Bradyrhizobium diazoefficiens: one gene and its partner. Each later gene encodes a partner of the first gene's protein in a complex. Links are inferred from orthologs where the notes say so. Each region holds a gene or a part of one and is shown on either strand. Other genes may lie near its edges.

Region 1 (10,560 bases):
TTTGTCGGGAAGTTCGAGGATCGGCTTCGAGGGTTCGATCTGACCGTCAGTGACCGCCGCACCAGGAAGTCCATGCTCTTGCTGGACCGGTCCGACGAAACGGAAGCCCTTTCGCGGCAGAGTCCTGATCAGGCGCTGTTCGCCGCCGGAATCGTCGATCGCGCTGCGCGCGGCATTCAGGCGAGTTGTCAGTGCAGCGTCGGACACGCTGCGCCCGTTCCAGATGGCATTGATGAGGTCGTCCTTGCTGACGACGCGCTCCCGGTTGCGGATCAGAAACTCGAGCAGGTCGAATACTTGTGGCGCGAGGGCGACAAGATCCGAGCCGCGATGCAACTCGCGCCGGTCCGTATCGAATGCGAAACTCTCGAATAAAAAGCGCAAAGCTGCCGTTCCCTCGGCTGACCTCCGATCGTCGGGGCAGCAACACCGGTTGCAACTCGAAGAATAAGCTGCCGATAAGGAAAAAGTAAGCCGCAGATTAAGCGTGCCCGTCCCTGCGCTGACACGTTCGCCCGGACCGAAATGTCGCCCCGCAGCGTCTGCGACTCAGGAGCAAGTCATGACCGAATCGGTTCAGGCAGCGCCCTTGTCCCTTCCACCGCATGTTCAGCTGATACAAATGGGAACGGCCGGAGCAGTCGCCAATGTCGCGCACATCGCCGCAAGGCTCGGGTTGGCGGATAGACTTGCTGATGGCCCAAAGAGCGCGACTGAACTGGCCGACCCCCTGGCTCTTCATGCGCCGTCGCTGCACAGATTGATGAGGACGATGGCCAGTCTTGGGCTTCTCACTGAAGTTGGTGGCCAGCGCTTCTCGTTAACGGGGCTCGGCGAGGCTTTGAAGTCGGATGCTCCGGGCTCAGCAAGATCGACCTTGCTCATGACAGGCAGCAGCTGGGTTGGAAGCGGCTTTGCCAACCTTCTCCATTCCTTGCAAACCGGCGGTACGGGGTTTGAAAAAGCACAGGGAATGCCGTTCTTCGACTATCTTGCTCAACATCCCGAAGCCGCATCGGTGTTCAGTGAAGCAATGGTCGGGCTTCATGGGGCCGAACCTCCGGCAGTCGCGGAAGCCTATGATTTTTCAACATTCAAGACGGTCGTCGATGTCGGAGGGGCGTCCGGCAATATGCTCGCCGCCATCCTTGCGCGACACCCGGAGCCGCGGGGCGTGTTGTTCGATCGGCCGCACGTCGTGGTCGATGCGGAGAAGCTGCTCAAAGCGAACGGCGTTTCCGATCGCGTGACCGTCGAGGCTGGAGATTTTTTCCGGTTGGTGCCGTCTGGGGGCGATGTCTACATCCTGTCGCACATCCTGCACGACTGGAACGACGACCAGTGCCTGGCAATTCTCGGCCATTGCCGCAAAGCCATGAAGCCCGATGGCCGGCTGTTGATCGTCGAGATGGTTCTGCCTCCCGGTGACGCTCCGCATCCGGGGAAAATACTGGACATGGTGATGCTGGTACTGATCGGCGGCCAGGAGCGCACGGAAGCTGAGTATTCCCGTCTGCTGGACAGGACTGGTTTCCGCCTCAGTCGCGTGGTGACGACGCAATCGCCGGTGAGCGTCATCGAAGCCGTGCTGGCCTAATCCTCCGGTTATGCCGTCCGCAACGCCGGCGTCGGCGGCTGCGACGGTCGGATCAGCGCGAACGCGATCTGGACGATGCCGGCGGCAAGCCCGACCGCGACGCCGATCCGCCAGGCCATGTTGTAGGAGCCGAGCGCGTCGTAGATCAGGCCGCCGCCATAGGCGCCGACGAAGCTGCCGAGCTGATGGCTCGTGAAGGCGAGCCCCTGGATCATCGCCTGCCATTGCAGGCCGAACATCTCCGCCACCGCGCCCGCCACCAGCGGACCGACGCCGAGCCAGAGAAAGCCCATCAGCGCGCCGAACACCAGCGTCGAGGCCTCCGTCGGCGGCAGCATGAAATACCAGGCCAGCACCAGCGAGCGCGTGACATAGATGCCCCCTAACAGCGCGAGCTTGTTCCAGCGCTGGCCGGCCCAGCCGAAGAACAGCGACCCCAGCACGTTGAAGCCGCCGATCACCCCCAGCGTCTTTGCGCTCAGCATCGGGTCCATGCCGCAGATCTGCAAATAGGACGGCAGATGCGTGGTGATGAAGACGAGCTGCATGCCGCAGACGAAATAGGCCGCCGTCATCACCGAAAACGACACATTGCCGAAGGCCGTGGCGGTCGCGGTTGCGGCCGATACATTGCCGAGCCCGCTCGTCCTCGGCAGCGGGATGCGGTCGATCCGGCCTGCAAACCACGCCGCTGGCAACATCAGAAGCGAGAGCACGACAAAGCTGCCGAGCCCGAAACGCCAGCCGTAGCCCTCATTGAGCACCTGCCCGATCGGCGCCGCCAACAGCGCGCCGAGCGAGCCCGCGGCCGAGACCATGCCGAGCACGGTCGAGCGCACGCTCTCGGGCACCGCGCGCGCGGCAACCGACATCGCCATCGCCGCCGCGGTGCAGGCGAGCGAGGTGCCGATCAGCACCCCCGCCCCGATCATGACCGTGATCAGGCCGTGCGCGCCGGTCATCAGCGCGAGCCCCGCGATATAAAGCAGCGCGCCGACCATCATGATGATGCGAAAGCCGTAGCGCACGGTGAGCGCGCCGGCGAGCGGCTGGAGGAAGCCCCAGGCGAGGTTCTGGACGGCGATCGCGAGCGTGAAGTCCGACACGGAGATGCCGACGTCATGGGTCAGCGGCTGCAGGAAGATGCCGAGCGATTGCCGCAGGCCCATGCTCAGCGTCAGCATCAGCGAGGCGCCGATCAGGACCGGGAGGGTTGGACGAAGCGCTTGCAACAACGGCATGATCGGTCTTCCCTTTATTCTTGCTCTTGCGGCATTACACAGGTCTGTGTAATCTAGACTGCAAGCCGGCGCCGCTGTCAAGGCGTTTATTACACAGGTCTGTGTTATGCCCTCTGCCGAAAAATCCGACATGAAGGAGCGGATCCTCGCCACCGCCGACCGGTTGTTCTATCTTCAGGGCATCCGCGCCATCGGCGTCGACACCGTTGCGGCCGAGATCGGCATCTCCAAGCGCACGCTCTACAACCACTTCCCGTCCAAGGACGCGCTGATCGCGGCCTACCTGGAACGCCGCTTCGTGCGCCCGCCGCCGTCGGCGCCCGACGCGTCGGCCAAGACCGCGGTGACGCAGATCCTGTCGACGTTCGATTCGCTGGAACGGCGATTCGCCTCGCCCGACTTTCGCGGCTGTCCGTTCGTCAATGCTGTCGCGGAGGTCGGCAGCACCGACCGCACGGTGAAGAAGATCGCCAAGGCCTTCAAGGAGAGCCGCCGCGTCTGGTTTCGCGAGCGCCTCGAACAGCTCGGTGTTGTTGATGCGGAGGCGCTCGCCACCCAGCTCGTGCTCCTGGTTGATGGCTCGATCGCGCAGGACCTCGTCCGCGACGATCCCGCGATGGCGCGTGCGGCGAAGGAAGCTGCGAAGGTGCTGCTGCGGAATGCGGGTGTGGATGTCGGTGGTGGCGCGGCGACGGTGAAAGGCAAGCGCGCGCCGCAATAGCAATTGTCGTCCCGGCCTAGTGCGCAATTGCGCACGGGGGCCGGGACCCATAGCCACGGGCCGTAGTTTGACGAAGACTCGGAATTGCCAGTTCGCATCCACAACCGCTCCCTGGGGTTATGGGTCCCGGCTTTCGCGGGGACGACAGCGAGAATGAGGCAGTGCCACCGCCTCACGCCGCCTGCGACACCACGCGATTGCGCCCGTCGTGCTTGGCACGATACAGCGCAGTATCGGCGCGCTTGAGGACGTCGGCGACTGCCTCGCCCTTCTGCTCGAGCGTGGTGAGCCCGATCGAGATCGTGACCTCGATGCGCTTGGTACCCTTGTGGACGGCGAACGGTTCGCCCGCGATCGAGCGGCGCAGGCGCTCGGCGACCATGCCGGCGACGTGGAGATCGGTCTCCGGCATCACGATGACGAACTCCTCGCCGCCGTAGCGGCAGGCGAGATCGATGCCGCGGATCGACTTGCGCACGCGCACCGCGAATTCACGCAGCACGTCGTCGCCGGCATCGTGGCCGTAATTGTCGTTGATCGACTTGAAATAGTCGATGTCCAAAATCATCAGCGCCAAGGGCTTGCCGCGGGTCGAGGCCTGCTCGGCGAGCGTCGCCAGATGGCTCTCCATGTAGCGGCGGTTGTGCAGCCCGGTGAGCGCGTCCGTGATCGCCATCTCGATCGAGTTCTGCACGTTGTCGCGCAAATGATCGGTGTAGCGGCGGCGGCGGATCTGGGTGCGGGCGCGCGCCAGGAGCTCGGTCTTGTCGATCGGGCGCAGCAGATAGTCATTGACCCCGATCTCGAGGCCGCGGAGCAGCCGCGTGGAGTTCTCGGCTTCCGCGATCGCCAGGATCGGCACGTGGCGGGTGCGCTCCAGCGAGCGCGCCTGGCTGCACAGCCTGAGCCCGTCGAAATTGTTGAGGTCGAGCGAGACGATCAGCAAATCGTAATTGCCTTCGGCCGCGTGGAACAGCGCTTCCGTCGGATTGGGCTCGACGTCGACGGTGTGCTCGGCGGCGAGGATCGTCGCCAGCCGCTCATAGGACGACTGCCGGTCGTCGACCAGCAGGATGCGGCCGCCCTTACCGGCATCGGCGATGGCGCTGCGCTCGGGCGCCTGCATGCCGATCTCGAGCGAGGTGATGGCGCGCATGCGCAGCTCGTCCGTCATCATCTTCAGCCGCGTCAGCGAGCGCACGCGCGCGATCAGCACGACGTCGGAGACGGGCTTCGTGAGGAAGTCGTCGGCACCGGCTTCGAGACCCCGGTTGCGATCGGCGGGGCTGTCGAGTGCGGTGACCATCACGACGGGAATGTGGTGCGTGGCCGGATCGGTCTTCAGGCGGCGGCAGACTTCGAAACCGTCCATGTCGGGCATCATCACGTCGAGCAGGATGATGTCGCATTCGGCGCGGGCACAGATCGCGAGCGCCTCGGTGCCGTTCGAGGCTGTCATGACGTCGAAATATTCGGCGGAAAGACGGGCTTCGAGGAGTTTGACGTTGGCAGGGACGTCATCGACAACCAGGATACGCGCGGTCACTTTGAACTCACTTCCTATCCGATAAAACGCCGGACCGTCTCAATGAATTTGCCGACCGAGATCGGCTTGGACAAATAGGCTTCGCAGCCGCCCTCGCGGATGCGCTCTTCGTCGCCCTTCATCGCGAAGGCCGTGACCGCGACGACGGGAATGGCGCGCAGCTCCGGATCGTCCTTGATCCAGCGCGTCACCTCCAGGCCAGAGACCTGCGGCAGTTGAATATCCATCAGCACGAGGTCGGGCCGCATCTTGCGCACGAGGTCGAGCGCCTCGTAACCGTTGCTGGTGCCGGAGGTCTGGTAGCCGTGCGCCTCCAGCAGGTCGCGGAAGAGCTTCATGTTGAGCTCGTTGTCTTCCACGATCAGGACGGTCTTAGCCATCCCGCCCTCCTGTTTGGTCCTAGAGACCGATGCATGTGACGCCTCAGGCGCCGCTTTCCGGCGCTTCGAAAACTGGATTCAAACTAGCCTCAGATTCGCTTGAGTTTCGTTAAACCCGAGGGGCCACTTTCTGCGATGTGGTTTCCAGTTGCTTGTCTGGGGCCGCAAGATCAGGCCCGAGACTCAGTCCCAAGACTCGGGCATATTCCAAAGTAGACACCGAAAGTTAACGGAAAGGCAAACCGGGCCCTTGAAAAAGCCTGTTCACAACCCCCGCGAAGTCGCTGAAATCGTTGCGATTCAGGCGCTGTCCTTTGTCGCAGGCAATCCCGAGCGGCTGGGGCTGTTCCTGGCCGAGACAGGTGTCGGCCCGGAGACGCTCCGGAACGCGGCTTCCGACCCGAATTTCCTGCTCAGCGTCCTCGATTTCGTGATGCGCGATGACGACACCGTGAAGGCCTTTGCCAAGGTCTCGGAACTGCATCCCACCAACGTTGCCGCAGCGCGGCAGGTGCTGGGCGATGCGCTCGGCGACCGGACGTGGGAGCGCGACGTGCCGTGAGCGTCCCCGATCTGGCCGGGCCCTGCTGCTTCTGCCGGGATTGTCTGGCCGATCTGGATGTGAGCGTGCGCCGCTGTACGGCCTGCGGCTCCCCTCGCCTCGTCTGCCACCGGACGCTCGCGACGCTGACCATCGCCCATATCGACTGCGACGCCTTCTATGCGACGGTCGAGAAGCGCGACAATCCGGATATCGTCGACAGGCCCGTCATCATCGGCGGGGGAAAGCGCGGCGTGGTGTCGGCCGCCTGCTATATCGCGCGCACCTATGGCGTGCGCTCGGCGATGCCGATGTATAGGGCGCTGGAAGCCTGCCCGCATGCGACCGTGATCCGGCCGGACATGGCGAAGTATGTCCGCGTCGGCCGCGAGGTACGCCAGGCCATGCAGGCGCTGACGCCTCTGGTCGAACCGCTGTCGATTGACGAAGCCTTCCTCGATCTCTCCGGCACCGAGCGGGTCCACGGCATGATCCCGGCCAAGGTGCTGGCGCGCTTTGCCCGCGATGTCGAACGCGACATCGGCATCAGCGTCTCCGTCGGCCTGTCCTGCAACAAGTTCTTGGCCAAGATCGCCTCGGACCTCGACAAGCCGCGCGGCTTCGCCGCCCTCGACCAGGAGGAAGCGCGCACGATGCTGGCGGAAAAGCCGGTCGGCTTCATTTTCGGCGTCGGCCCCGCGACGCAGGAGCGCTTGGTGCAGCGCGGCTTCCGCATCATCGCCGATCTCCAGAAGGCCGACGAGATCGAGATGATGCGGCAATTTCCGAGCGAAGGCCGCAGGCTGTGGCGGCTCGCCCGCGGCATCGACGACCGCAAGGTCGAGGCCGACCGCGGCGCCAAGACGATTTCGAGCGAGACCACGTTCGAGACCGACATCCGCGATTTCGCGACGCTGGAGAAGATTTTGTGGCGGCTGTGCGAGAAGACGTCGTCGCGGCTGAAGAGCAGCGAGCTTGCCGGCTCGACCGTGACGCTGAAGCTCAAGACCGCCGACTTCCGCCAGCGCACGCGCTCACACTCGATCGCCGCCCCGACACAGCTCGCCGCAAAGATCTTCTCGATCTGCCGTGAGATGCTGGCGAAAGAAATCGACGGCACCGCCTTCCGCCTGATGGGCGCCGGCGTCAGTGCATTGCGCGAGGGCTCGCCCGGCGACGACACCGACATGCTCGACCGCCGCGCCGCGCATGCAGAACGGGCGGTGGACAGCCTGCGCAAGAAGTTCGGCAGTGCAGCGGTGATCCGCGGCATTGCGTATGACGGGCCGGAGAAGGCGCAGGAGTGATGGGATGACGGAGGTGCTCATCCCGTCATCCTGAGGTGCGAACCATGGGGCGCAACGCGCCGCATGGAGAGCCTCGAAGGATGCACGGCCGAGATGCAGCCGGGGCCGTTCATCCTTCGAGGCCTCCGCCCAGCGGCGCAATTGCGCCGCCAGGCTCAGGCACCTCAGGATGACGGTGCTGGATACGTCTGAGAAATTTCGCGAGAGGTAACGACCATGCAAGCCGAACGCGATCTCACTACCCTGCTGAAGAACATGAAGCCGGAGCTGCAGCCAGGCATTTTCGTGTTCTGCACGATCGCGACGGACGCGCCGATCCCGGCAGCAGTCAAACCGCTGCTGACGTTCCGCGAGCAGGAAGGGACCACGCTCGTGATCCCACGTGAAGAGGCCCAAGCCGCAGGGTTAGACCATACATTCGCCTCGCGCCTAATCACGTTGACAGTCCATTCCGCACTCGATGCGGTGGGGTTCCTGGCGGCGATCACGGCGTGTCTGGCCGACGCCGGCATCAGCGTGAACGCCGTTTCGGCCTTTCACCACGATCATCTTTTCGTACCTGCTGACAGGGTCGATGAAGCAATGGCTCTCTTGCATGACAGGTTCCGGCCGAAACACGCTTGATTGCGCTTGATCTAGGGTCTGTTGAGATTCATCTGGAATGGATTACAGCGGTGGCGAGGTAAATCATCGCCTCGAAGCTGCTGTCTGTCTTGTCGCAACGCATTGCTATGCGTTTGAATTCCTTGAGCTTGCCGAAGAAATTTTCGATCAAGTGACGCCATTTGTAAATGTCTTTGTCGATGTCGAGAGGCTGAGCGCGCCTTTGATGTTGCGAGATGACGATCTTGGCCTTGCGTTCGTTCAAGTCTTCGATGATCCAGTTGGAATCAAAAGCCTTGTCGGCGATCAAGCCACCGAACTCGATATCCTTGATCAGGGGCACGACGCCGACGGTGTCAAAGCGATGGCCGGGGAGCAGGATGAACCGCACCAGATTCCCGAGCGCGTCAGTCAGCGCGAGGATTTTGGTGGTCCAGCCGCCTTTTGACTTGCCGATGGCCTGATTTTTGGTCCCCCTTTTGCTCCCTGCCCGTGGCGGTGAACCTTGACGATGGTCGCGTCGACCATGGCGAACTCCATGTCCGGATCATCCGATACGGCATCGAAGATCCGCTTGAAAACACCGGCTTTCACCCAGTCGCGATAGCGTTTGAACACGGTATTCCAGTTGCCGAACGTCGGCGGCAGATCCCGCCATGGGCTGCCCGTGCGGGCGATCCACAGTACAGCTTCCAGAAACAGACGGTTATCGCTTCCACTGCGGCCGGGGTCCCTCGGCTTGCCCAAACAAACCGGCTCCATCTTCGCCCATTGAGCATCTGTCAGAACGAATCGGGGCATGCCAAACTCCTTTCGGAGCTTGAATCACGGACATTCCGTTCTGTGAATCCTGAATCTCAACAGACCCTAGAGCATGCTCTAGCTTGTAGAGAGATGGCTGGCCTCGATCCAAGGAGACAGCCCATGACAGTGATCGACAACAAGGCGCTCATTCAGGACATCATGGATGCGCGCGCACGTCGCGACCCCGGCCCGTTCATCGCCGCGATGGCAGATGATTTCGTCTGGCGCATTACCGGCTCGACGGCCTGGTCCGGCGAGTATGTCGGCAAGGCCGACGTGCTAGAGCGCCTGATGAAGCCTCTCCACCGACAATTCACCGCTCCCACCAGCCTTACGGTATCCCGCATCATTGCTGAGGGCGATTACGTCGTCGCCGAGTGCCGGGGCAATGCAACGACGCTGGCCGGCGAGCTCTACGCCAACACGTACTGCTTCGTCATTCGCGTGGCGGACGGAAAACTGCGCGAGCTGACCGAGTACATGGACACCGCATTGGTCGAGAGAGTGCTAGGGCCGCCCGGCAGCCAATGAGGCCTTGAGGCGTCCATGCGGCGACGCGGCGGGTCTTTCACCTCTGTCGATCCACTCCTCATAGAATTCGACCTTGGCTTCGATGAGCGCCAAAGCCTGCGACCAGCGGCGGATGTTGTCCTGCACGCGCTGCCGGTGGGCTGCGAGCAACGCGTGACGCTCGGTCAAACTCGCTTCGCCCCGTTTGGCGAGTGCGGCGTACTCCCGCATCTGCTTGACCGACATGCCGGTGCCGCGCAGGCGTTCCATCAGATCCAGCCAGCCGACGTGAAAATCGCTATAGACCCGCCGACCACCGCGGTCTCTGACGACGCCAGGGATCAAGCCCTGGGCCTCATACCAGCGGATGGTGTGGATGCTGCGGCCCGTTCGGCCGGCGACCTCTCCGATGCGAAGCCCTCGCGACATGGCCTTTCCTTTCGTTCGAAGCCGCCTCGCGAGCGTAGCGCTGTTTGCCCGGAGACAGGATATCGCGCAGCCTGGATCGCGTCGCCTGCCTCGATCGGCCGTTGCGATGTTGGGACGGCTATGATGGCATAGTACTACTGTTTTGCCCGACGCGTCAAAGTAAATTCTAAAAAAACGAAATAACGCATCCCGTTCCAAGATTGCGTTTCTACTGTGCATGGGGTTGTTTTAAAGTTTTGCGAAAGCGTGGGCCTGCGGCCTCAATCCGCAACCGCGATCGCCTCGATCTCGATCAGCCATTCGGGGGCTGCGAGCGCGGAGACGCCGACCAGGGTCGAGGCCGGCGGCTCCATGCCTTCGAAGAAGACGGAACGGGCCTTGCCGATGATCGGACGCAGCTCCGGCTTGTAGCCGACGACGAAGGTCGTGATCTTGACGATGTTGGCGTAGGTGGCGCCAGCCGCCTTCAACGCGTGGCCGAGATTCTGCATCACCTGCGTGGTCTGCGCGGCGAGATCGCCCTCGCCGACGATCCGCCCCTCTTCGTCGGTAGACACCTGGCCGGAGATGTAGATGGTGCGCGCGCCGGAGGCAGTAACGACGTGGGAATAAGCGGGATTATGGTGCAGGCCGCTGGGGCGGAGGTGATCGAGTTTGGGCATGGTGCTGCTCCCGGAGGTTTGTGATTGAGGGAGAGCGTAACCGGAGACGCCGTTGACGGCTAGCCTTGCGCCCTCAATTGCAGGGCTTGCTATCCTTGACGTCGAACTTGCCCATCGAACCGGAGATGACGAAATCATTGTAGTCGAGCACGAGCTGGCGGGAGACGCCGTTCTCGTAGAGTTCGAACGACATCGCATAGACCGGCGTCTGCTCGCCTT
Region 2 (10,421 bases), on another replicon or contig:
CGCCGATGCCGTTGGCCTCCGCGCGCACCATGATCGGCGCCGGCACGATCGCCTTCTTGTTGCGGTCGAGATATTTGACGAACTCCTCGACGCCGCCGGAATAGTGCATTTCCTCGCGCTTCTCGACCGCGTGACGCATGTCGGAAAGCGCGATATTGACGCCGGAATTGAGGAAGGCGAGCTCGCGCAGCCGATGCTCCAGCGTGGCGAAATCATACTCGATGTTCTTGAAGGTCTCGGACGAGGCGTGGAACGTCACCTCGGTGCCGCGCCGGCCCGGCGCGTCGCCGACGACTTTCAGCGGTGCGACGGCATCGCCATGGGCAAATTCAATGGTGTGCTCCTTGTTATCGCGCCAGATGCGCAACACGAGCTTGCTCGACAGCGCGTTGACGACGGAGACGCCGACGCCGTGCAGGCCGCCGGAGACCTTGTAGGAGTTCTGGTCGAATTTTCCGCCGGCATGGAGCTGGGTCATGATGACCTCGGCCGCCGAGATGCCTTCGCCCTTGTGGATGTCGACGGGAATGCCGCGGCCGTCGTCGCGCACGGTGACGGAGTTGTCGGCGTTCAGCACGACATCGACGCGCGTGGCATGGCCCGCCAGCGCCTCGTCGATCGCGTTGTCGACGACCTCGTAGACCATGTGGTGCAGGCCCGAGCCGTCGTCGGTATCGCCGATATACATGCCCGGGCGCTTGCGCACGGCATCGAGACCCTTGAGCACGCGGATCGATTCCGCCCCGTAATCGCTCGGATTTGAGGGTTCGTTTTCGGCAGGCGTCTGCCGAGCAGGTTCTGTCATGAGAGGCCTTCGAAATGTCGCCCGAATCAGCCGCGCAAAAGGCGCTGATGAGAGGCTATTTGTGCCACGAAAGAGAGATTGCGCCTAGCGCAAAGTATCCCCTCGCAACCCTTTGATCAGATGGGGATTTTCGGCCGGCTTTCAAGGTCTGCGGAGGCCGATTCTGGGCACGGCAAAAAGCCCGATTCGAGGGACCGTTTCGGGCCTCCGAAGGCGTGGATTTTGCGGGGACGGAAGGCGGGTTCCGAGGCGCAAGCGGGAGAGGGAGCGCACCTGTTTCGTGGCGGCTCAGTACATCTGCAGCGGCAGCATCTCGCCGGTCGGCCCCACTGTCAGGCCCCAGGCATCGCCCGCGGCGATGTCGATGGTGTCGTTGCGGGCGGGGCGGCCCGCCATTTTCAGCGAGTACAGGTACTTGCCCGGCGGCAGATCGAGCGTGGGCCCCTTCGGTGACTGCGGACCGCCGGCGCCGGCCGCAACCTTGATGGTCTGCTTGTTGATCGTCAGCTGCGCGTCCTTGTCGCCCATATTGCCGAGCACCAGCTTGGCCTGACCCGGCTTCGGCATGATGTCCGCCTTGGTCGCGGCGTCCGGATTCTTCTGCACGAGATTGACCGATGTTTCGTCATTGGTGCGGCCGAGCTTCAGCATGGCCGGGCCCTGCGGCGAGGCGAAGGCGAGCTCGACGCGATCGGCGGCGACGATCGCGCCGTCCGGCTTTTCCCGCCAGCCGAGCCTGGTCAGCTCCGCACGGTAGAAGGCGAGCACGTCACTGAGCTCGGCCGGAATGCTGGCCGCGAGCTCGCGGCGGAACGGCGCCTCGATGCCGGGCAGTTTTGCGGTGGCAAGCGAGGTCGAACTGTGCTGTTTCGGCACGGGCAGGGCGGATTCCGCATCTGCCTCGAGCGGCCCGGCCGACTTGGGTGAGGCAGCGGCCTGATTGCTGCGCGCCGGCTTGCCCCCGGACGCGGGCTTGGCGGCGGCCATCACCAGGCCCGATCCGTCGGCGCTGACATTCACCTTCGCCCCCATCTGCATCACGGTCATCGAGATCGACTTGCCGGCCTTGGAAAACTCCATCACCGCCATGTTGGGCTGGTTGATCACCGAGGGCTGCTCCTTCCAGCCGGCCGGCTTCAGCGCCGCGCGGTAGAAGGCGGTCAACGCCTTGACGCTGGAGGTCGCGTTGAATTCGAGCCGGCCGCCGTCGCCGTCGAACTCCACCTCCTGCGCGTTCTCGGGCAGCGGCACCGGCGTGGTGCCGCCGGCCTGTGCCTGCAACGGTGCATCGGACAGCGTCGCGGCCTGCGCCTTGCGACGGACTTCGTCGGCGGCGATGACCTGTTTCGCCATCGCTTCGGCGTCACTCATGAACTTGTCGTCGGCATCCTTCTTCGCCCTGGCGCGCGCGGCGAGCACGGATTCCTTCACCTGCGCGGTCAGATAGACCATCGTGAAGTCGTATTTGCGGGCGAGCCGCAGCAAGCCGGTTTCCTCGGGCGAGGAGAATTTGAACGCGACTTCGTCGCCCGCGGCAAGAGGTGCATTTCCCTGTTCCGTCCAGCCGCGCGCCGCAAGTTCGCGATGGTAGAACGCGAGCACGGCGGGCAGATCGGCCAGGGCTGCGATGGTCAGTTCGCGCCGGTTCGATCTGGCGTCGCCGCCTCTGCCCGCCGCCGACTTGTACGGCTTCGGCGCCGGCAGGCCGGACATCTCTTCCGACGGAAGATCGGTCGGCAAGGCGAACGGCGCGACCTTGATTTCGACATTGGTCCGGCCGTCGTCGCGGCGCGTCAAACTCAACATCACCGGCTTCTGATGATAGAAGCCGCCGCGGTCGTCATCGTCATGGCCATAGAAGGCGCGCACGCCGTTTGAGATGGTTTCGCTGATATCCGCGTTCGGCCAGCGCGCGGCGCTCTCGGCCGTGAGCTTCCGCCAGCCGATGGCGGTCATTTCCCTGGCGTAGAAATCCCGTGTCGCCTCGAGCGCAACCGGCGCGATGCAGGCGAGATAGGGCCGGGTCTCGTCGAACACGAGATCGATCGCGCCCTCGGGGAACGGGACATTCGAATAGATGCGGTTCGGGGTGTAGGAGACCGATGATTGATCGGGCCGGCCGAGGCCCTGCGTGAAGGAGACGGAAAGTCCCTGCCGCCCCTTCTTGAACACGAGTTCGGTGGTGGCCTCGTCAAGCGGGCGGACATAGGGCACCCAGCCGTCGGCGCGGAGCATCTTCTTCGCGGCGGCGGTCACCGCGACCACAGTCGGCACGCCATATTGCATCCGGTAAGGATCGGGGTGCGAATTTTCGTCGATCGCACCTTGCAGCTTCGGCAGTGCGTGCACGTCGACGATGCCCTCGTCCGTCGGAGCCGCGAGCGCAGGGCTCGCCATCAACAGAAGGCCGCATGCGAACAGCCGCCAGCGTGCCGGGGCTCGCGTCCCGCGCGTGATCGTCGACATCGACCAAACTCCCGGATTTCGCGCGGATCGTTCCATTGCGCGATTGCAGGCTGCGACACCCCCGACGCCGCCTCAGACAGCTAGTCGCGGCGGGAACCGGGCAGGTTCAATTGGGTGCTGCCTTGCAGCCGCGGCGCCGCAAGCGAGCAATGTGAGGCCGCACACGAACAGCCGCCATCGTGCCGGGACTCTCGTCCCGGACCTTACCGTCGTCATGGACACTCTCCAAGGAAATCGCGCGCGTTTCGAATTCATCGCCGCGATTGCAACGGCTGCGACACCGACGGTGCGGCCTCAGGGAGCTAGTCGCGACCTGAACGAGGCGGGTTCAATGGCGCTACCGCCGCGCCGAAACCTGCCCGCTCTCGACGTCAAAGACCTCGCCGCCAGCGTCGATTTCGGCAAACGCAGCCGGGTCCGCGCCGGTCAACCAGACCTGCGCGCCGAGCTTGCGCAGCTCGTCGAACAGCGCGGTGCGACGGTTCGGATCGAGATGGGCGACGACCTCGTCGAGCAGCAGCAGCGGCACGATGCCGGTCATCTCGGCGACCAGCGTCGCATGCGCCAGCACCAGCCCGATCAGCAGCGCCTTCTGCTCCCCCGTGGATGCGTCGCGCGCGGGCATGCTTTTCGGCGCGTAGATCACCTGGAGATCGGTGAGATGCGGCCCGTCGGTGGTGCGGCCGGCGATGGCGTCGCGGGGGCGGTTGTCGCGCAGGATCTGGCGGTAGCGGTCCTCGACCGAGGTTGCGGTCTCGCTCAGCAGCGCGTTCTCCATCCAGCCGTCGAGTGCGATCTGCGCCGACGGAAACGCGGATTGTTGCGCGCGCGCGTTCAGCATGCCGGTCAGCCGCGCCGCGGTCTGGCCGCGCGTCGCGGCGACTGCGACCGCAAGTTCGGCGGTCTCGCGCTCGATCGCATCACACCAATGGTCGTCGTAATTGCGCGTCTCGAGCAGGCGATTGCGCGAGCGCAACGAACGTTCCAGTGCGGAGATGCGGCTGGAGTGCTGGCTGTCGATCGCGAGCACCAGGCGGTCGAAGAAGCGCCGCCGTTCGGAGCCCGCGCCCAGGAACAATCCGTCCATCGCCGGCGTCAGCCACACCATGCGGATGTGGTCGCCGAAGGCGGTGGCCGAATTGACCGGCTCGCGGTCGATGCGGCAACGCCGGCTGATGGCGCTGTCGGCCTGCGGCGGCTCGATGCCGGTGCCGAGGGTGGCGAGCCCCAGCGCGCCCTCGACCTGCGCGGAGACCGCCCAGGAGCCGTCGCCCTGGTTGTCGGCGACGTCGTCCAGCGTGGCGCGCCTTAAGCCGCGCCCCGGCGACAGGAACGAGATCGCCTCGATGCAATTGGTCTTGCCCGCCCCATTCGGCCCGACCAGCGCCACCATGTCAGCCGCCGTCTCGAGCCCCGCCGCCCGATAATTGCGAAAATGCGTCAGCGTCAGGCGATGAATGCGGGAGGGGGTCATATTTATTCGTGATGGACGCGATTCTTCCCCTCTCCCCTTGTGGGAGAGGGTGGCGCCTCACGAAGTGAGGCGACGGGTGAGGGGTATCTTACCGCCCGGCAAGCTTTGCAAGAATATCCTCTTGGACGGAAGTGGATTGCTTCAGCACGTCGTTGTTCCAGTAACGGGCTATCAGAAATCCCTCGGCTGCGAGGATTGCATCCCGGGTCGCATCGCTTTGCGAATCGGCATGCTGACTTCCGTCGATCTCGATCACAAGGCGCTTATCGAAACAGACAAAATCGAGAATGTAGTTCTTGAAAGGGATCTGCCTACGAAACTTGAAGTCCGATAGGCGCCGTTCCCTGAGCAGCCGCCACATTGCAGTCTCCGCATCAGTTGGCTCATGCCGCATGTTCTTCGCGAATTGGCGGAGATGTCTGGGGTCTTGCCGATGGGACGGCTCTTGCGGCACAAACCCCTCACCCAACCGAGTGCGTGTCTGCCAGCGGAGTAGCCCTCTCCCACAAGGGGAGAGGGCACAGCAATGGGCATCGCGTTAGGCATCAGAGGTAGGGTGTGCTGCGGAGGGGGCACCTCCCTCACACCCGCATCGGCATCAGCACATACAGCGCGCTCTTGTCGTCCTTGTCCTGGACCAGGGTCGGCGAGCCCGGATCGGCGAGCTTCAGCGTGGCGACGTCGCCTTCGATCTGGGCGGCGATGTCGAGGAGGTAGCGGGAGTTGAAGCCGATATCGAGCGCGTCGGAGGCGTACTCGACCTCGATCTCTTCGGTGGCGCTGCCGGAATCCGGATTGGTCACCGACAGCACCAGCTTGCCCGGCGACAGCGACAATTTCACCGCGCGACCGCGCTCGCTCGATATCGTCGAGACGCGGTCGACCGCGTTCTCGAAATCCTTCTTGTCGACAATGAGCTCCTTGTCGTTGCCCTGCGGAATGACGCGGCCATAATCGGGGAAGGTGCCGTCGATCAGTTTCGAGGTCAGCACGACGTTGCCGATCGTAAAGCGGATCTTGGCCTGCGACAGCTCGATCGTGACTTCGGCTTCGGTGTCCTCGATCAGCCGCTGCACCTCGCCGACGGTCTTGCGCGGCACGATCACGCCGGGCATGCCCTCGGCGCCCTTGGGCTGCACCAGATCGAGCTGGGCGAGGCGGTGGCCGTCGGTGGCGACGCCGCGCAAGGTCGCGGCCGTCGCCGTGCCCGCGGCATGAAGATAGATGCCGTTGAGATAATAGCGCGTTTCCTCGGTGGAGATCGCGAACTGGGTCCGGTCGATCAGCCGCTTGACGTCCTTGGCGGCGAGCGAGAACGAATGCGACAGGTCGCCGGTGGCGAGATCCGGGAAATCATTCTCCGGCAGCGTCTGCAGCGTGAAGCGCGAGCGGCCGGCGCGGATCGCCAGCACCGCGCGGTCGCCGTCGGCTTCCAGCACGATCTGCGAACCATCCGGCAGCTTGCGCACGATGTCGTAGAACATGTGCGCCGGCACGGTGGTCGAGCCCGCGGTCGCGGTTTCCGCAGGCAGCGTCTCCGTCACTTCGAGGTCGAGGTCGGTCGCCTTCAGCGACAATTTCGCGTTCTCGGCGCGGACCAGCACGTTGCCCAGGATCGGAATCGTGTTGCGCCGCTCGACCACGCGGTGGACATGGCCCAGCGATTTCAGGAGTTGCGCGCGTTCGACCGTAACTTTCATTGCACCACTCGCCCGATCCCCAAAGATTGAAAAAGCCGGGCGGAGGAAAGCGCGCCGCGGCACCGAAGACCCCGGAAGCCGGGTGATCCAGCCGATATGACCAAAGCCGCCAGGGTCGCGCAAGGTGGCGCGGATGGCCCCCGGATTCAAGGGATGGCGGGGTAGTTCCCCACGATTTACAGGCAGAAACACGACCGCCGCCCGGGCATGGCCGGGGCGGCGGGAAGGGGGAGGAAAGCTTAGGCGTTTATTCCTGAAGCTGGCGCTTCAGCGACTCCACTTCCTCGGACAGCGCATTGTCCTTGGAAACCAGGGCCTCGATCTTGCGCACCGCGTGCAGCACCGTGGTGTGGTCGCGGCCACCGAAACGGCGGCCGATCTCGGGGAGCGAGCGCAGGGTCAGGGTCTTGGCGAGGTACATCGCCACCTGGCGCGGACGCACCACATTGGCGGTCCGGCGCGAGGACAGGAGGTCGGAGCGGCTGACATTATACTGCCGTGCCACCACGCGCTGGATGTCCTCGATCTTGATCCGCTTCGGCTCCTGCGGTCGGATCAGGTCGCGCACTTCGTGCTCGGCCATCTCCAGCGTCACCGGCCGGTTGTTGAGCTTCGAATGCGCCAGCAGGCGGTTGATCGCGCCTTCGAGATCCCGGCCGTTATGGGTGATGGCGCGGGCGAGATAGGTCAGCACCTCCTCCGGCACGTCGAAGGTCGCATGGTGGGTGCGGGCGGCCGCGACGCGCGACTTGAGAATGCCGAGCCGCAGCTCTTCGCCGAGCGAGCCCATCTCGACCACGAGGCCGCCGGCGAGCCGGGAGCGGACGCGGTCGTCGAGGCTTTCCAGATCGGACGGCGGACGGTCGGCTGCGATCACGACCTGGCGGCCGGCATCGATCAGCGCATTCAGCGTGTGGCAGAACTCGGCCTGCGTCGACTTGCCCTGCAGGAACTGGAGATCGTCGATGACCAGCACGTCGATGCCGCGCAGCGCTTCCTTGAAGGCCAGCGCCGTCTGCGTCTTCAGCGCGGCGACGAAGCCGTACATGAATTTTTCCGCGGTGAGATAGAGCACCTTGCGCTCGTTGCCGGAATTGCCGGCCCAGGTCACCGCCTGCAGCAGATGCGTCTTGCCGAGGCCGACACCGGCATGGATGTAGAGCGGGTTGAACATCACGGGATCGCCGCGGCGCCCCTCGGCGACCTGGCGTGCCGCCGCATGCGCCAGCGTGTTGGAGCGGCCGATGACGAAGCTCGCAAAGGTCAGGCGCGGATCGAGCGGCGAGCCGCCGAGCGCATCATGGTTGGCGGAGACCGGCGCGGTCGCGGTCGAACGCAGCTCGGGCGCGGGGGTGCGACGCGTCTCGACCGGCACCGGCGCTTCCTTCGGCTGCACCACGGGGCGCACCGCGGTGCGAACGGTGAGGTCGATGCGATGCACTTCCGGCATTTCGGCCTGCCAGCACGACAGCACGCGCTCGGCGTAATGGGCCTGGATCCAGCTCTTCAGGAAGCGGGTCGGGACCGAGAGACGCACGCTCTCCTCCTGCACGCCTTCGAGATCCATGCGCGCAAACCAGCTCGTGTAGACGTCTTCGCCGACGTTCGAGCGCAGCCTGCTCTTCACGCGCGACCAGCGATCCTGTTCCGGTGTTGTCATCATGAGAAAACTTTTCTTGAGAGATTAAGGTTGCTTCGTGAGCGCCATGCAGAGTTCCTGCCAGGACTCTAGAATGGCGCGACCTCTAGCGAGTTCATCATCGGACATAGCTCGACCGTTCGGCGGAAACGCCGCGGTCAGATCAGCGATGTCAGAGATGGAGGGGTCGCGAGGTCAGCGCGTACTCAGCGCTTCGTCACATGCGGGAGGCTGGAAGTCCGACAGACCCAGAACGGCATCGTTCGAAAAAGAGATTTGTTTCAATACCGCGTTGAGTCCGTAAGACATGATACCTCCCCGTCCTGCCGTGATTGCGCACGGCAAGGTCCTGCGTGTCCTAGAAGACAACTACGACCAAGGTCGCCGATGCCCAGCCCGTCTGCACTGTTCGTCCGCTCGGCTTCGCCATTCGCGTGTCGGGGCAGTTTGACGATGTCTCTCACGAGCGCTTGACGCGAGCGGGATCGGAAAGATCCCGCTTGGAGACATTCAGACAAAGAGCTACCATCCCCACATTGCTGTAGGGTTTGAACCGACAATCGCTTGTTGAAGCGTCGCCAACGTGCACACCGCCGCCGATTTGCACGCTCGCCCCGTTTTCTAAAACCGCGCTGGTCTCAAGATCGTGGGCGCTGCGGACGGCTTAAGAAATACACTAAGCGGAAAGACTCGCAACGGAATTGATTCAGACTTGAGGCGATTAAAAACTTGATCTGCGTTAACGCCGCGCGCGAGTTGTTCACAGGCTTCGGAGCAAGTTTTTGGATTCGTGCACAGATTCGAAAGAGCGGCGCGTCATGTGACAATTCCTCGCCACCGCCAAAAATTTTTTACAAAAGCGTCACGCGCGTGCCGCGCGCGCGAATTTTCCAAATGCTTGGCGCCGCTATGTCGATAAGTGATTAGCGAGACACCGCTTTTTGAGTCGCGTTTCGCAGGGTAACCCGACGCGAAACATATTCCGGTGAAACTACGGTGTGCAGAACTCGCGCGCGCGCGAATGCAAGTTTGCGCCACCCTGCAGGGGTTTTTCGCAGCGCGGTGAAAAGTTTCAGCTGTTGCAAAAACAACGGCAAGTAGAATTACGGAATGCTGCGTGGCGACCACGACGAAAGTCTGCCAACGAAAGATTGGTCACCCAACGACCGCAAGCGTGACTTGTGACACGCAACAAAAAGCCCGGCGTAAAAGCCGGGCTGATTGAGAGCGCGATGCTCGATTGCCTCACCCGATCGAATGACTCGATCGCTTGGTGGGCTTACTCAGCGAACTTACTTGCCGAGCTTACTTGGCGAGCTTGGCGATCTGCGCGGTGAGGCGCGAGACTTTGCGGCTGGCGTTGTTCTTGTGAATGATGTTGCGCTGCGCGGCGCGCATCAGCTCGGGCTCGGCACTGGCCAGCGCCTTGACGGCGGCGGCGCGATCGCCGGTCTTGATGGCTTCTTCGACGTTACGCACGGCACCGCGCATCTGGGTGCGGCGCGACTTGTTGACGGCGGTGCGGCGGGCGATCTTGCGCGTCGCCTTCTTGGCGGAAGTGGTATTGGCCATGGTCTCAATGTCCTTATGCGGTACCGGTCGCGTCTTGGTCGGGTGGCGCCGGCAGCGTGACCGCGGAATCGACGCTCGGATTCAGGGGGTTCGGTTGCTGGGCTGTTCCCGGAACATGAGCGACGGACTTGCGGCCATCTCTGAGGCTCAAACAAAAGAGCCTGCAACTGCTCAAAGAACAGCGGCGGCAGGATTGCGCCCGCCGCCAGTTGGCGCCCTTATAGAGGGGGTCTTTGGCACCGTCAACGCTTTCCAGGTCTGGAAAATGGGCATTGGGCGCGCCGAGCGCGGCCCGTAACGCCCTGATGAGGTTGAATTTCTGCCGTCTCTTGGCTATTGGCTGACGGCGCTTATTGGGGTCGCCCGTTCGGACGACCATAGAGGGTGGGGCATGATCCGCGGCTTTTTCCGACTAATTGGCTTGTTGCTGCTGGCCGGCGGGTTCTTCTTCATGGTCTATGACGGCGCCCGCTGGGTCGCCGACCAGACCCTGCGATTCACCCGGTTCGGCCAGTTCTGGAATGATATCAATCAGACCAGCCAGACGGCGTTCCGGACCTGGGTCGAGGCCAAGGCGCCCTGGCTCTGGACCTCGGTGATCCGCCTGGTGCTGGACCAGCCGGTCTTCGCCGTGCTGGGCATTTTGGGCATCCTGCTGATGATCCTGTTCCGCCCCCGCAAGCCGCTGATCGGCTATTCCCGGGATTGATCTTCAATTCCCGCCGGGATTGATCTTCAATTCCCGCCGGGATTGAGCTGCAAATA

What was found.
Region 2: the proteins of JJE66_RS16815 (region 1) and dnaN are in contact, whole or in part, in a solved structure (PDB 1OK7), measured with the Escherichia coli proteins. The link is inferred for Bradyrhizobium diazoefficiens from one-to-one orthologs.

What each region holds. Positions count from the first base shown.
Region 1 is NZ_JAENXS010000002.1:32,885-43,444, reverse strand. What follows is about bases 5,227-8,188. They hold JJE66_RS16815 (DNA polymerase IV), read left to right. Parts: upstream 5,227-6,043; coding sequence 6,044-7,333; downstream 7,334-8,188. Other genes in these bases: JJE66_RS16810 (ACT domain-containing protein), read left to right, coding at 7,550-7,957; JJE66_RS16820 (DUF3572 domain-containing protein), read left to right, coding at 5,736-6,047; JJE66_RS16825 (response regulator), read right to left, coding at 5,227-5,485. Outside these bases: JJE66_RS16850 (winged helix-turn-helix domain-containing tetratricopeptide repeat protein), read right to left, coding at 1-384; JJE66_RS16845 (methyltransferase), read left to right, coding at 563-1,597; JJE66_RS16840 (MFS transporter), read right to left, coding at 1,606-2,838; JJE66_RS16835 (TetR/AcrR family transcriptional regulator), read left to right, coding at 2,969-3,559; JJE66_RS16830 (PleD family two-component system response regulator), read right to left, coding at 3,732-5,105; more of JJE66_RS16825, read right to left, coding at 5,120-5,226; JJE66_RS16800 (nuclear transport factor 2 family protein), read left to right, coding at 8,861-9,271; JJE66_RS16795 (MerR family transcriptional regulator), read right to left, coding at 9,248-9,679; JJE66_RS16790 (RidA family protein), read right to left, coding at 9,940-10,341; JJE66_RS16785 (cell envelope integrity EipB family protein), read right to left, coding at 10,415-10,560. UniProt on the Escherichia coli protein: Poorly processive, error-prone DNA polymerase involved in translesion repair and untargeted mutagenesis. Copies undamaged DNA at stalled replication forks, which arise in vivo from mismatched or misaligned primer ends.
Region 2 is NZ_JAENXS010000001.1:2,027,309-2,037,729, reverse strand. Bases 4,387-7,209 are described here. They hold dnaN (DNA polymerase III subunit beta), read right to left. Parts: upstream 6,446-7,209; coding sequence 5,327-6,445; downstream 4,387-5,326. Other genes in these bases: dnaA (chromosomal replication initiator protein DnaA), read right to left, coding at 6,693-7,209; JJE66_RS09545 (endonuclease domain-containing protein), read right to left, coding at 4,834-5,199; recF (DNA replication/repair protein RecF), read right to left, coding at 4,387-4,745. In the rest of the region: gyrB (DNA topoisomerase (ATP-hydrolyzing) subunit B), read right to left, coding at 1-805; JJE66_RS09555 (hypothetical protein), read right to left, coding at 1,094-3,271; more of recF, read right to left, coding at 3,609-4,386; more of dnaA, read right to left, coding at 7,210-8,105; rpsT (30S ribosomal protein S20), read right to left, coding at 9,390-9,656; JJE66_RS09525 (hypothetical protein), read left to right, coding at 10,048-10,365. UniProt on the Escherichia coli protein: Confers DNA tethering and processivity to DNA polymerases and other proteins. Acts as a clamp, forming a ring around DNA (a reaction catalyzed by the clamp-loading complex) which diffuses in an ATP-independent manner freely and bidirectionally along dsDNA.